One region of the Marinobacter adhaerens HP15 genome, then DNA from elsewhere that is predicted to be linked to it. Evidence: predicted binding sites of a transcription regulator. Region 1 holds the regulator's gene; the other holds the start of a gene.
The links. Region 1 encodes FliA, which starts transcription of late flagellar genes. Its sites were predicted from a motif close to CTAAAGTTTNNNNNNNNNNNGCCGNTAA; they were not measured.
Positions count from the first base shown of each region.

Region 2: HP15_RS06565 (methyl-accepting chemotaxis protein) is a predicted target of FliA. The motif match lies at 2,643-2,670, and genes of this name have one in related genera.

Region 1 is NC_017506.1:2,419,711-2,426,907, forward strand. Features, by position in the region: gene HP15_RS11450 (chemotaxis protein CheA) at 1-1,922, opposite strand, end outside; partial or broken gene HP15_RS11455 (protein phosphatase CheZ) at 1,939-2,731, opposite strand; gene cheY (chemotaxis response regulator CheY) at 2,743-3,126, opposite strand; gene HP15_RS11465 (RNA polymerase sigma factor FliA) at 3,289-4,032, opposite strand; gene HP15_RS11470 (MinD/ParA family protein) at 4,064-4,876, opposite strand; gene flhF (flagellar biosynthesis protein FlhF) at 4,945-6,252, opposite strand; gene flhA (flagellar biosynthesis protein FlhA) at 6,313-7,197, opposite strand, start outside.
Region 2 is NC_017506.1:1,366,672-1,373,868, forward strand. Features, by position in the region: gene HP15_RS06550 (DUF1631 domain-containing protein) at 1-1,018, shown strand, start outside; gene ampD (1,6-anhydro-N-acetylmuramyl-L-alanine amidase AmpD) at 1,133-1,714, shown strand; gene HP15_RS22590 (CobD/CbiB family protein) at 1,715-2,230, shown strand; gene HP15_RS22595 (hypothetical protein) at 2,281-2,601, shown strand; gene HP15_RS06565 (methyl-accepting chemotaxis protein) at 2,722-4,752, shown strand; gene HP15_RS06570 (cob(I)yrinic acid a,c-diamide adenosyltransferase) at 4,798-5,355, opposite strand; gene HP15_RS06575 (ketopantoate reductase family protein) at 5,369-6,262, opposite strand; gene HP15_RS06580 (valine--tRNA ligase) at 6,268-7,197, opposite strand, start outside.

The DNA.
Region 1 (7,197 bases):
CCACGAACCAGCCAGCGCTTGATATGGAATAGCGGGAAGACTTTATCCCGAACCACAATGCACTCGCGCCCATCGACGATGTTGGTCTTGGTCAGGTCCAGATGGAAAATCTCGACCACGTTGACCAGCGGCAACGCAAAGGATTGATCGCCCAGCATGATCATCAGGGTGGGCATGATGGCGAGCGTCAGCGGAACCTTGATGACAATGCGAGAGCCCTTGCCCAGCTCGGATTCGATGCTCAACTGGCCATTGAGCTGGCCAATCTTGGTTTTCACCACATCCATGCCGACGCCACGTCCGGACACATCCGAAATCTGCTCCTTGGTGGAGAATCCGGCGGCAAAAATAAGGTTGTAACACTCCGAATTGGTCAGCCGGTCCGCTGCATCCTGGTCGTAGATACCCTTTTCGACTGCTTTGCGGCGCAGGACCTCCGGATCCATGCCCGCGCCGTCATCCTCGATAAACAGCAGAATATGGTCTCCCTCCTGCTCGGCAGAGAGGGTAACCGTTCCCTGGCGTGGCTTCCCGGCCTTCTCGCGGACTTCCGGAGCCTCGATCCCGTGGTCCACCGAATTCCGCACCAGGTGAACCAGCGGATCAGACAGCGCTTCAACCAGGTTCTTGTCGAGATCGGTTTCCTCGCCATGCATCACCAGGTTCACCTCTTTCTTGAGGTTTCTGGCGAGATCGCGCACAACGCGGGGGAACCTGCCGAACACCTTTTTGATCGGCTGCATGCGGGTCTGCATGACGGCGGACTGGAGATCAGTCGTAACCACATCCAGGTTGGATACCGCCTTGTGCATGTGTTCGTCTTCACTTTCAGCACCCAGCCGCTGCAAGCGGTTACGCACCAGCACCAGCTCACCCACCATATTCATGATGTCATCGAGCCGCTTGGTGTCGACACGAACCGTCGTTTCCGCGGCCGGGGCATTCTCGCGAGCAGGCATCGCCGGTGCGGCAGCGCCTTTGGCCTCCGGCCTCTCGGCTGGCTTCGATTTTTCGGGCTTTGACGTGTTTGCTTTCGGTGAAGCCGGCTCTTTTGAAGATGCAGGCTGTTTCGGCGCTGAGGGCTGTTTTGGAGCTGCAGGCTCTTTCGAGGCTGAAGGCTCTCCGCCCGCGGTCGGGCTTCCGCCCTTGCCGTGAAGATCGTCCAGCAGTTTCTCGAATTCGTCGTCGGTGATCAGGTCGTCGCCGCCAGCAGATCCGGCCTTGGCAGCCGGCTTTTCTTCTTTACTAGAAGCCTCTTCCTCGCCAGCTGGCGCACCGGCAAACTGACCTTTTCCGTGCAGTTGGTCCAGTAGCGCTTCGAATTCGTCGTCGGTTATTTCGTCGTCTCCAGAACTTTCCTGGTCACCGCCGGCCGATCCGGCGCTCGAAGCCGAGGAAACCTCCGCTGATTTCTCGTCCTGCAATGCATCCAGAAGCTGTTCGAACTCGTCGTCGGTGATGTCGCCACCGTCTTCTGCCGGTTCGCTCTCTTCCTGCTCAGGTTGAGCGGCAGTGGCCGGTGCCCCCTCGCCTTCAGGCTGGGCCAAGGCATCCAGACGGGCAATAAGTTCGTCCGGAGCCGGTGTCAGCTCCTCATGATTGCGGACCTGCTCAAACATGGCATTGACGTAGTCGAGTGCTTCTAGAACCACGTCCATCAGTTCGGAATCCACCTTGCGCTTGTGATTACGCAAGATGTCGAAAACGTTTTCCGCGGAATGGCAGCAGTTCACCAGCGCTTCAAGCTGAAGGAAGCCGGCTCCGCCTTTCACGGTATGGAAACCACGGAAGATGGCGTTGAGCAGATCACTGTCGTCAGGATGTCGCTCAAGATCTACCAACTGCTCTGACAGCTTTTCGAGGATCTCGCCGGCTTCTACCAGGAAGTCCTGCAAAATCTCTTCATCAGCATCAAACGCCATGCGTTACCCTCATTATTCAGAAACCGAGACTGGACAACAGGTCGTCTACGTCGTCCTGCCCCGAAACTACATCTTCACGCTCATCGGCCTTGATCTGGGGCCCGACGCCCTTCTCTGCAGACTCTTCTTTTCTTCAATCTGGTGCACCGTGCCCGTGAGCTGGTCCACATGACTGGCCATCACCACCAGGCTGAGCATCTGCTCCTCAACCTCTTTCACCAGGGCGGTGACCTTCTGGATGACCTGACCTGTCAGATCCTGATAGTCCTGAGCCAGCAGGATTTCCGACAGGTTGCTGTACATGGTGTCGGCATCGGTTGCCATGCTGACAAAAAACGATCAATCCGGCCGTACAGCTCGCGAAACTCAGCCGGCTGCATTTCCCGGCGACGCAGGCGCTGCCACTCATCACGCAACGCGGCGGCCTCGTCTCTGAGGGCATTGGCCACCGGCATGGTTTCCTCAACCAGGTCCATGGTCCGGTTGGCTGCTTCACCGGTCATCTGCACAACGTATTCGAGACGATCAGAGGCATCAGTCATCTTTGACAGTGCTTCCTGCTGCTCGGCGTTACGGGGATCAATCTGGAAGTTCCGGATTGCTTCGTGCAGGCTCCGCGTCAGCCGCCCTACCTCACGGTACAGACTCTGATCCCTGACCTCGCTGAGTTCATTGATCAGGGTCATGGCTTTGGCATAATCACCCGCATCAACACTCTCGGCCAGTTCCGCTGCCTGCCGCTGGAGCTTTTCCGTCACCTCCGGTTCAAGGCCCCGATGGTTCTTTTTGCTATCGCTCATGAGAGCCATCCGACCTCTGGTTACTGGATTCTTTCAAAGATTTTCTCAATCTTTTCCTTGAGCACGGCAGCGGTGAACGGCTTGACCACATAACCGTTTACGCCTGCCTGGGCAGCGGCAACGATCTGGTCGCGCTTGGCCTCAGCAGTTACCATCAATACCGGCAGGGTTTTCAGATTCTCGTCCGCCCGAACGGCCTTGAGCAGGTCGAAGCCTGACATACCCGGCATGTTCCAGTCGGTCACCAGAAAATCGTATTTGCCGCTTTTGAGCATTGGCAGTGCCGTGTTGCCGTCGTCAGCTTCATCGGTGTTGGTGAAGCCAAGATCACGCAGCAGGTTCTTGATGATCCGTCGCATTGTGGAGAAGTCGTCCACAATGAGGATTTTCATGTTTTTGTCCAATGGGACCTCCAGTTAGTAACACCCGGAATTCGTTTGACCTTTGCGTTCAAAGTCTAGCAGGCCGCTGTTTTAACCGCTTATTGTCGGACCTTTGCTTCGGTTGTAAAGCATCGGTTACCAAAAACTACAGACTACCTCGTTGGCGACACAGACTGAACGCGGTCAGTTGTCCGATTCCTGACGCCAATCCGAGAGCCGTCCCCGAAGGCGCAGGGCTGCCTGGCTGTGAATCTGGCTTACCCTGCTCTCACTGACGCCGAGCACCGCGCCAATCTCCTTGAGGTTCAGTTCTTCCTGGTAGTAAAGGCTCAACACCAGCTTTTCCCGCTCCGGCAGGTCTTCAATCGCCTCAGCGAGGCTCCGCCGGAAGGCATCGGAGGACAACCCCTCAAGGGGATTATCCTGCGTCTCTGTCTGTTCTATCGGCAGCTCTCCGGATTCATTGAGCTCGTCGAGGCTAAAAAGTCGACCGCTGTTGGAATCGGAAAGGTAGGAGTGGTATTCGGGCAGCCCCATACCCAGCTCTTCGGCCACTTCCTGGTCGTGGGCTTCGCGGCCAAGTCGATCTTCAACGGCCTTGATGGCCTGGGAAATGCGACGGGCGTTGCGATGAACAGAACGTGGCACCCAGTCACCCTTGCGGATTTCGTCCACCATGGCGCCGCGAATACGGATACCGGCGTAAGTCTCGAAGGTAGCACCTTTGGTAGAACTGTAACGCTGGGCGGCCTCGAGCAGACCGATCATGCCGGCCTGCATCAGGTCCTCAAGCTGGACGGACGCCGGCAGGCGAGCCATCAGGTGAAGGGCAATTTTCTTGACCAGCGGCGCGTGCTGCTCAATGAGCTGAGCCGGCTTCTGCGCACTTGACTGGTTATAGATTCCGAGGTTTTTCGCCAATGTCATGTATCCGGTTTTTTGTTTGACTGGATCCGATTCAGACTTCGACGAGCCGCTCCACAAAAAATTCCAGATGCCCGCGGGGAGAGGACGGCAACGGCCAGCTATCTACCTTGTCCGCCAGCGCCTTGATGGCCAGTGAAGCTTTCGCCCTGGGATAGGCGTCCAGCACCGCACGCTGCCGCTGAACCGCTTTCTTCACGGCCTCATCGTAGGGGACTATTCCTACGTATTGTAGTGCCACATCGAGGAAGCGCTCGGTGACCCGGGTCAGTTTTTCAAACAGATGCCGGCCTTCCTGCTCATTCCGGACCTGATTGGCAAGAATACGGAAGCGGTTGGTTCCATAATCACGGTTCATCAGCTTGATCAGGGCATAGGCATCGGTGATCGAGGTCGGCTCGTCGCAGACAACCAGCAGCAGCTCCTGCGACGCTCTCAGAAAACTGACCACTGACTCGGAAATACCGGCGGCGGTATCAACGATCAGGACATCGATCTGATCACCCAGTTCGCTGAACGCATTAATCAGCCCGGCATGTTCCATGGGGCTGAGCTGGGTCATTCGTTGGGTACCGGAAGAGGCGGGGACAATCTTGATGCCACCGGGACCATTCACCAGAACGTCCTTCAGATCACAGTCGCCCGCCAGAACATCCTGGAGGTTGCGATTGGCAGTGATGCCCAGCAAGACGTCGATATTGGCGAGCCCCAGATCGGCGTCGAGCAGCACCACTCTCCGGCCTTTCTGCGCCAGGGCAATTCCGAGGTTCACCGACACGTTACTCTTGCCGACACCACCCTTTCCGCCGGAAACTGCAATCACCTGTACCGGATGTGCTCTGCTCATACTGTTTTTGGTCTCTCGCCACGTTTCGCCGGCTTTGTCTCCGACGCCTGCTGTCAATCTGTCCGGTCTCAGGCGTGCTCTTTCAGGCCCTCTGCGACCGCTTGCTGTTGCTGGAGTGTTTTCAGCCGATCCACGGCCAACCGCACCAGCGGAACGGCTTCTGCGTGGTGCAGGTCTTCAGGAATCTTCTGGCCGTCTGTGTAATAGGCTACCGGCAGACCGGTTTCCATCACAAACCCGAGAGACTCGCCCAGCGTCAGGGCCTCGTCGATTTTGGTCATCAAACAGCCCGCAAGATTTGCCATCTTATAGCAATGCCACACGGATTTCATGATGCGAGGCTGACTGGTTGCCGAGACCACCAGATGGGTTTTGATATTGTGATGGCTGCGAGCCAGTTCGGCCAGCTGTTCCTGATAGCCTTTGTCCGCACTGGTCAGTCCGGCGGTATCAATCAGCACCAGATGACGGTCTGAAAGCTCGTCCAGAATATCGTCCAGACTGTGGCTCTCATCCACGACCCGAACCGGCACATTCAGGATCCGACCGAACACGAATAACTGCTCGTGCGCCGCCACCCGATAGCGATCCGTGGTAACCAGGGCCACGGAATCGGAACCATGCTTGAGCACGTAGCGAGCGGCGAGTTTTCCGATGGTGGTGGTTTTCCCGGACCCTGTCGGCCCCACCAACGCGTAGGCGCCGCCCTCATCCAGCCACTCCATGCGGGAGGTCCGGACCCCGGTACACAGCATTTTCAGGGACTGCTTCCAACCGTCTTCCAGACGCCCCGCCTTGTGACGACGGGAAATTGACCCCGCCAGATCACTGCCGAGGCCGAACTCCTGCAAGCGCTCGGCAAGCCTCTGCTGCACGGCGGTGGTCGCAGAAACCTCCGGCTCCGGTTGCGGCCGACGGCCCTGCATCATGTCTTTGAGCGAGCTGATCTCGGCCCGCATCTGCGCCAGCTCATCGGAATAGGCTTCCCTCGGCGCCTGTGGCAGAGGTTCAATATCACCAAAACCACCGCTCACCTCTTCCTGAATGGCAGCGAACGAACCGGCGTAGCTCGCGCCCTGCGATGCCCGCTTTTCCCGTACTTCACGGATGCGGTCCCGGGACCGGCTCAGCTCGTCCTCAAGACGCCTGTGCTGGTCGGCCTGCATCTCGGCCAAGCGGGACCCGTTGGTGGCTTCTTCTGCCTGGTTGCCCAGTCGCTGGCGCGCCATATTCTCGTCATAGTCCAGCGCCGTCACAATTTCGACACCGCCGTCGACCCGACGATTGGAAAGGATCACGGCGTCCGGCCCCATCTGTTCACTGACCTGCTTGAGCGCCTCGGCCATGGTCTGAGCAAAAAACCGTTTTACTTTCATGATGCCTCTTCCTCCACCGGCAACGCCGTGCCGGCGCTGTCCGCTCTGTCATCCGCGCCGCTACTGGCCAACGGACGCCACGATCGTAATCTGTTTGTTATCCGGAATTTCCTGGTACGAGAGCACATGGAGCCGCTCTACCCCGTAGCTGGCGAACTTCGCCAGCACCGGCCTCAGGGGCCCGGACACCAGCAGAATGGCTGGCTTGCCGAGCATCTCCTGACGCTGGACGCTCTCCTGAAGCGAGCGCTGGAGTTTTTCAACCATATTCGGCTCCAGGACCAGGCCAATATCTTCCTGTCCGCCGGATTGTTGACTCTGTTGAACAGACTTTAGCAATAACTGTTCCAGATCCGGATCCAAGGTGATCACCGGTATCTCCGATTCGTTGCCGCAGATACTCTGGACAATCATCCGGCGCAGGGACTGCCGCGCAACGGTGGTCAACAGCTTCGGATCCTGACTCTTCGGATGCACGTTCACGATAGCCTCGGCAATGGACCGCATGTCCCGGATCGGCACTTCTTCCTTCAGGAGATTCTGCAGCACTTTCAGCAGCAGGCTGATGGATACGGTGGTGGGTACCAGTTCCTCGGCCAGCTTCGGAGAAATCTTTTCAAGCTGATCCAGCCATTTCTGGACTTCCTCGTGGCCCAGCAGCTCGTGGGCGTGTTTCTGCAGTACCTGGTTAAGGTGGGTCGCGACCACCGTACTGGCATCGACCACGGTATAGCCGAGGGTCTGGGCCTGGTCTTTCTTGTCTGGCTCAATCCAGCTGGCATCCAGACCGAACGCCGGATCCTTGCCTTCAATGCCCTCTATTTTTCCGAATACCTGACCGGGGTCGATGGCCAGTTCGCGGTCCGGATGGATTTCCGCCTCGGCAATGGTCACGCCCATCAGCGTGATGCGGTAGACGTTGGGCATCAGATCCAGGTTGTCTCG
Region 2 (7,197 bases), 1.1 Mb from region 1:
CAAAATCGAATCAGTGGTAGATCGGGTTCTGTCTGAGTTCACTACCAACGTCTCCCTGTTCGAGGAGTTGCTGAAAGATTTCAGCCACTTCATGGATCTCGATCGCCGACGTCGTGAGCTCGTCGAGCAACGTCTTCGGGATGCTGAAGAAGGGCGTGCTCGTCAGGAGCGGGCGTCCCAGGCGGCGGAAGGCCTGGTTCAGGAGCTGACAGAACAGCGGGACGTACCCGAACCGGTTGCCGGCCTCCTGAGCGAAGCCTGGACCCGGTACCTGCAATGGGTTGTCCTCCGGGAGGGCGAGGAAAGCGACCGGTGGCAGCACGCCCGGAACCTGACCGAGCAGCTGGTCTGGAGTGTGGATCCGCGCCCGGTCACTGATACCACCAGGTCAGATTTGCTGAGGGCAATACCGGCCATTGTGGACGACCTTCGCAAGGCACTGCAGGATATTTCCTGGGACCCGTTTGCCACCGATGCGGCCATTCGCGACCTTGAACTTGCCCATGTGGACGTTTTCCAGCGATTGGTGACGGCTCCGTCCAGGCCGGAATCACCTTCGGAACCAGAGGATCTGCTCGTTCCGGAACCCGCTGCTGAGCAGCCCGTCGAGCCCCCTGAGCCGGCGGCCGAAGACGCTGTCAAAGCAACGCCCTCGCCGGCCGAGCCTGAAGTGCCTGTTTCTGTGGTCAGCGAGACTGCCTCCCAGGCTGACGCTGAAACGCAGACTGCTTCAGTATCTCCAGAGTGGCTGTCAAAGGCCGAAAGCCTGCGTGTGGGTTCCTGGATTGAGCTTACCCGCGACGAAACCCGGGTGCGCTGTAAGCTTGCGGCCTTTATCAAGGCTACTGGCAAATATATCTTTGTGAATCGCAGTGGCGCGAAGGTGGCAGAGTATCTGCGTCAGGAACTGGCCGCCGACATGGAATCCGGGAAAATCAGCATGCTGGATGATGGTCTGATCTTCGACCGGGCACTGGAGTCGATCATCGACAACCTGCGCAGCAGCCGCAAGGACTGATTCGTAGCAACCGTGGCAACTTTGTGATTCAATCAGAGGCTGTAATGCTCTGAAACTTTTGGAATTACTTTGCCCGATTCAGACGTTTTTTCCGAACGCCCTACCGCCTCCGGTATCGATGGAAATTCGCTTCGCGAAACCGGGCGGATTTCCTTCGCCCGCTGGACCCCTTCGCCGAATTTCGGGCCTCGTCCGGATGGAGCGGGCATCTCTCTTCTGGTCGTCCACAATATCAGCCTGCCTCCGGGCCAGTTTGGTGGCCGCGAAATAGAAGACTTCTTCTGCAACCAACTCGACCATTCTGCGCACCCCTACTTCAAGACTATCGAGGGCGTCCAGGTGTCTGCGCACCTGCTGATTCGCCGCGATGGCGCGCTGGTGCAGTTTGTCAGCCTGCTTGATCGGGCCTGGCATGCCGGCCGATCGTGTTTTGAAGGGCAGGAGGAATGCAATGATTTTTCCATCGGGATTGAGCTGGAAGGGACCGACGACACCCCTTACACCACCGAGCAATATCGCATGCTGGCGAAAGTGGCGGACCTGATTATGACGGCCTGGCCGGATATCACGGCCAATCGGATTACCGGGCACTGCGACATTGCGCCCGGCAGGAAGAGCGATCCCGGCCCGGCTTTTGACTGGCGGTATTTCCGGTCAGCCCTGGAAATAGTCCGAGGATCGGGGAGGAACGTCTGAATGGTATTTGTTGTGTTTCTTCTGGCCTACATGGTACGCAGGCGTCTGGATTCCCTGGACATGCTGTCTGGCGATGAGGTCTGGCGTCGTTGGTTCCGCTACGGCAGCCGGGTCAGGGCGGGCCATGAATCGGGGATAGCGACCGGGCTGGCACTGGTCCTGTTTCCGGCCCTGATACTGGGGCTTGCGGAATACCTGCTGGTGTCTTCTGGCTGGAGAATGGCGGCTTACCCGCTGGAGTTCCTGGTGCTGGTCGTCCTTATGGGAACGCCGGGCTGGCGACAGGTACTGCGGGCCTATGCGGAGGCGTGGCACCGGGGAGACATGCAGTCGGCCTGGCATCATGTGAAAGACCTTCTTCCGGCCGATGAACGGGGAGCCGCAGTGTCTCCCGAGGCCATGCACCTCTCCCTGTCCAAGGCACTGATGGTTTCGGTGTTCCAGCGCTTTTTTCGGTGGCTTTCTGGTATGTGGTTGGCGGTATCGGTCTCGCGGTCCTGGCGCGTGGGCTGGTAGCGCTCGCCGAGCAATGGCCGCAGGCGCCGGCCAGGCCGAGGTTTGCAAAGATGTCTGACCTTGCCGGCTGGATTCCTGCCAGGCTTTTGTCGTTAACGTTCGGAATTGCCGGAGATCTGGCCGGCTGGCTGCGTGAAACTCGCCAGACTCTGACCGGAACCTCCAAAAAAGCGGGCGAGGTACTCATGATTTCGGCCAACGGGTCGTTAACCGGGTATGCACTGGATCCAGCGAGGTTTTCCCGGATTCACCCGGATGAGTGGACAGCGTTTGGGGGAAGGAGTCTGCGAGCGGTAAGGGATCTGCTGAACAGAAGCATGCTGGTATGGATATGCATACTCGCCCTGCTGGTTATTTCCGGCGTCGTTTAGCCCGGATTTTATAAAACATTACAGTTTAACAACAAATAAAGCTTAAGTTTTTAAGACTTTAGGCGACAATAGAAGAAAAGAATTAACGTTCAGTGGTTATTTGCCAGCACGAGGGTCCCTGTGAAGCAACTCATTAATCCTGCCATTGCCCTGATGAACCGGCTGCCGATGGTCTACAAGTTCAGTCTCATCAGCATTCTGTTTCTTTTACCAATTGGTGGGCTGTCCTGGCTTGCCATTTCCGAGCTGAATCGCTCGGTTCAGACCATGACCCGGGGTGTCGAGGGGCTGGAGCAACTCCAGCAAGTGGATCGGCTGGTGGATGCGGCGATGGATTATCGAGACTATCGCTCACCGGCGATCATCAAGGATGAGAGTGCCATTACCGCAGTTTCCGAAGAAGCGGCCACTGAGATTGATAGCCTTTTGGCGGCTCTGACCGCAGAAGAGCGCTCGTTCGATACGACTGGCTCCTGGGCCGATCAGGTTGAAGGCCTTCGCCAGGAGTGGGAAGCATTGCGGGCCGATGACAATTATCAGGGCAGCTTCGATCCTCAGTTCAAGTATTATCAGGAATTCGTCCAGAAGGCACAGGCGCTGCTTTCGGCCACCATTGAAATCTCTGGTTTGGGGCAGGGGGCCTCAAGAGAAAACCAGTTGATTCTGGGCCTGGTCCAGGACTCTCTCCCGGCTGCACGCACCGTGATCGGTCGGGCAAAATCCTACGGAATCTTCGCATTGGTCGAGGGGCAGGTAGGTTACGCCCTGAGCGAAACCCTGAACGAAATCTATGACCAGTTGACTAATCGCACCTCCTTGCTTTCACCGGCCTTGGCTCTTGCTTCTGAAGCATCGCCGGCCCTTGCCAATCAGGCAGGCAACGCCATTCAACGGGTTGACGAGAGTTTGATGGTGGTTCGGGATCATCTGGATCTGAACGTGATAACGCCCATGCGTCTGGAAATGCCCTGGACCGAATACGACGATCTGATGTCCGGGCAGTTGGCCCACTACGACGACGTCAAGACGGCTGCCTTCAGCGTGGTCGACTCGAACCTTCGCGCACGGCTCGAGAGTGAGATCAACCAGCGTCGCCTGATCGTGGTTGCCCTGATCGCCGTGCTGCTTGTGGTTGTCTATCTCTACATCGGCTTCTTCATGTCCGTACGTACTGCCATCAACCGCTTCAGCGAAGCCGCGCGGAACGTTGCCGCCGGCGACATGACCACGCACATCAGTTTGCGCAACCGCGATGAGCTGGGCGAGTTGACGACGGAATTCAATAACATGACCGACCGGATTGCCGAGCTGATCCGCTCTGTCAGCCGGACGACGGCGGACGTAGACCAGCAGGCCACCCGGGTCAATGACACCGCTGCGGCCAACAGCGAAGCGGTTGCGCGTCAGATGGAAGAAAGCGGCCAGATCAATGAAGCCATGAACCAGATGGTTGAGGCGGTTCATGAAGTCACCGAAAGCGCGCACCGGGTTGCGGACAGCGCGAGCAATGCCGAACAGGACACAGAAACCGGCCGGGGCGTGGTGGCCGACACGGTTGAAACCATCAACAAGCTGGCGGGTGAAATCTCAGGCGCGGTGGAAGTGATCAACCGGGTCAGCAAGGACAGTGACAACATCAGTCAGGTGCTGGTCGAGATCAAGGCCATCGCCGAGCAGACCAACCTGCTCGCCCTGAACGCCGCGATCGAGGCGGCCCGAGCCGGGGAGCAGGGGCGTGGTTTCGCGGTGGTTGCCGATGAGGTTCGCTCGCTGTCACAGCGCACGCACAAATCGACGGAAGAAATCGAAGGCATGATTTCCCGGCTCCAGAGCGGCGTCAAGGACGCGGTGTCGGCCATGACCAACAGCCGGGACGTGACCGAGGCAACGGTGCAGAAGTCCGGAGAGGTGACAGAGGCCCTGGATAGAATCGCCAAGGGCATCTCCGTGATCGTGGATATGAGTCACCAGATCGCCCAGGCCGCCGAAGAGCAGTCTGCCGTCGCGAAAAACGTGAACTCGAACGTTGAGCAGATTGGCGAGCTGGGCCATAAAACAGCCGCCAATGCTGAAGAAACCCTGGGTTCTTCCAGAGAAATGTCGCAACTGACAGCGTCGCTTCAGCGTCTGGTGGAAGCGTTCAAGGTCTGACCAGCGGACCTTTGCGCGCGATCAGGCGCATAAAAAATCCGGCCCTCAGAGGCCGGATTTTTTTTGTTCCCAGAGAATCTCTTCGCCACCCTCGCGCCGGGCCAGTACGCGGGCGATGACAAACAACAGATCCGATAGACGGTTCAGGTAGTGTCGGGAAGCGGTGTTGATCGAGTCCTCATGGCCGAGGGCGACGACAACCCGCTCTGCACGACGGCAGACCGCCCGGGCAAGGTGACATTGGGCGGCGCCGGGACTGCCGCCGGGCAGGACAAAATTCTTCAGCGGTGGCAGGCCTTCGTTGTGCCGGTCCAGGGTGCCTTCCAGCCATTCGATGTGTTCGTCACCAATCACACGGCTGCCGGGGATGGCAAATTCGCCCCCCAGGTCAAACAGATGATGCTGAATGCGGCGCAGGCTCTCCACCAGTTCGTCGTCGCTGTCCAAGGTTTCGATTAGCAACCCGATATGGCAGTTGAGTTCATCAGCGGTGCCCATGGCTTCAACTCGCTGGGCATTCTTGGCAATCCGGTTGCCATCGGCCAGGCCCGTGGAGCCATCGTCTCCGGTGCGGGTGTAAATCTTGGAAAGGCGGTTGCCCATCAGTCTGCTCCTGTTAATGTGACGACAGTTGTTGTACCCGTTCGGTCAGCATTTGGTTCACCGGCGTGTCGATACCGAGTTCTTTTCCGAGTTTTGCCAGATACCCGTTGATAAAGTCTATCTCGGTTTGGCGTTTCCGGAGAACATCGGCACGCATCGACGATGTGTTGCCGGCGGTGTTTTGAGCGACCTGTTCAATGCGTTGGCGCAGGGAATCCGGTGTTTCCGTAATCTGGACGGCGGCGCTCATCAGCTCTGACAATTCCCGGCAAAGTTCCTCGATGGTGTCCTGATATAGCCCTGCAGACAGGATGTCGCCATTGGGGCAGTTCAGGATCGCGGTGTAGGGATTGATGCCCGCATTGATGATCAGTTTCTGCCAGAGTCGCTGGAGGATGGCCGGCTCCCGATGAATGGCCAGGCCGGAGTCTTCCAGCATGGCGACCGCGCGGTCCACCGAGAATCTGGCCTGCTCCGTCAGCGGACCCACCCAGGTATCGCCGGTACCGGCATGGACGAGAAGCCCCGGTTCAGGTCGATTTGCGCCCTCGGTGGTGCTGGCGGCCAGGATCGGGCGCTCCGGCCACCGCTCGGCGACAGATTGCTGGCTGCCCAGTCCGTTCTGGAAAAGCAGGATGGGGGTGTCAAAGGGTAATTGGTCGATCACGCCTGCCACGGCGCTCAGGGTATCACCGGCCTTGGTTGTTACCAGCATCAGGTCCGGCGTGTCGCCGGTCCTGAGGAAGGGAATCTGTATGGAGGATTCCGGCCCCTCAAAGGGCCGGAAACGGTAATCGACGCTTGAGTCGGTGGTCTCGCCCGGTCTGGCCACGAAGGCAACGCAACCGTTGGGTAGCATTGCGCCCCAGAGCCTGCCCAGAGAGCCTGCACCGAGAATACCGATCATGCCGGTTACATGGCCTCGATATCGGCCCTTTGCTGGCTCAGGCGGGCCTGGCTGCTTTGGGCGTCCCGGAGTTTTTCCTGTTCCTTCTCGACCACCTCGGCTGGAGCCTTGGCCGTGAACTTCTCGTTACCCAGTTTACCCTCCAGGCGACCGATCTCTTTCTGCAGGCGTTCCAGCTCCTTGTCCAGACGCTTGAGTTCGGCATCCTTGTCAATCAGGCCGGCCATGGGGACCAGTACTTCCATGTCCCCCACCAGTTGAGTGGCAGACATGGGGGCTTTGTCACCCTCAAACCAGTCGAGGCTCTCCAGCTTGGCCAGGGAGCTCAGGAACTGGCGATTGTCATTCATGCGGCGCTGATCCTCGGCGTCTTTGCCGCGCAGCAATACCGGAATCTTCTTCGCCGGCGAGATGTTCATTTCGCCCCGGATGTTCCGCACGGCAACGATCACGCCCTTGAGCCATTCAATATCAGCGGTAACCGCTGAATCCTGCTTGGTGGCATCCGGTTGCGGGTAGGCCTGCAGCATGATGCTGTCGCCGGTCTTGCCGGCCAGGGGCGCGATCCGCTGCCAGATTTCCTCGGTGATAAACGGCATCATCGGGTGCGCCAGGCGCAGAACGGATTCCAGTACGCGCACCAGGGTGCGACGGGTGCCACGTTTGGCTTCGGCACTGGCGTCTTCATCACTGAGCACAGGCTTGGACAGTTCCAGATACCAGTCGCAGTATTCGTTCCAGATGAACTCATAGAGCGCGTAGGCCGCCAGATCGAAGCGGTACTGGTCCAGGTGACGGATCACGTCCTGCTCGCAGCTTTGCAGCTCGCTGATGATCCAGCGGTCTGCCAGAGACAGTTCCACGGGCTCGTCATTCACACCACAGTCTTCGCCTTCGGTGTTCATCAACACGTAGCGGGCTGCGTTCCAGAGCTT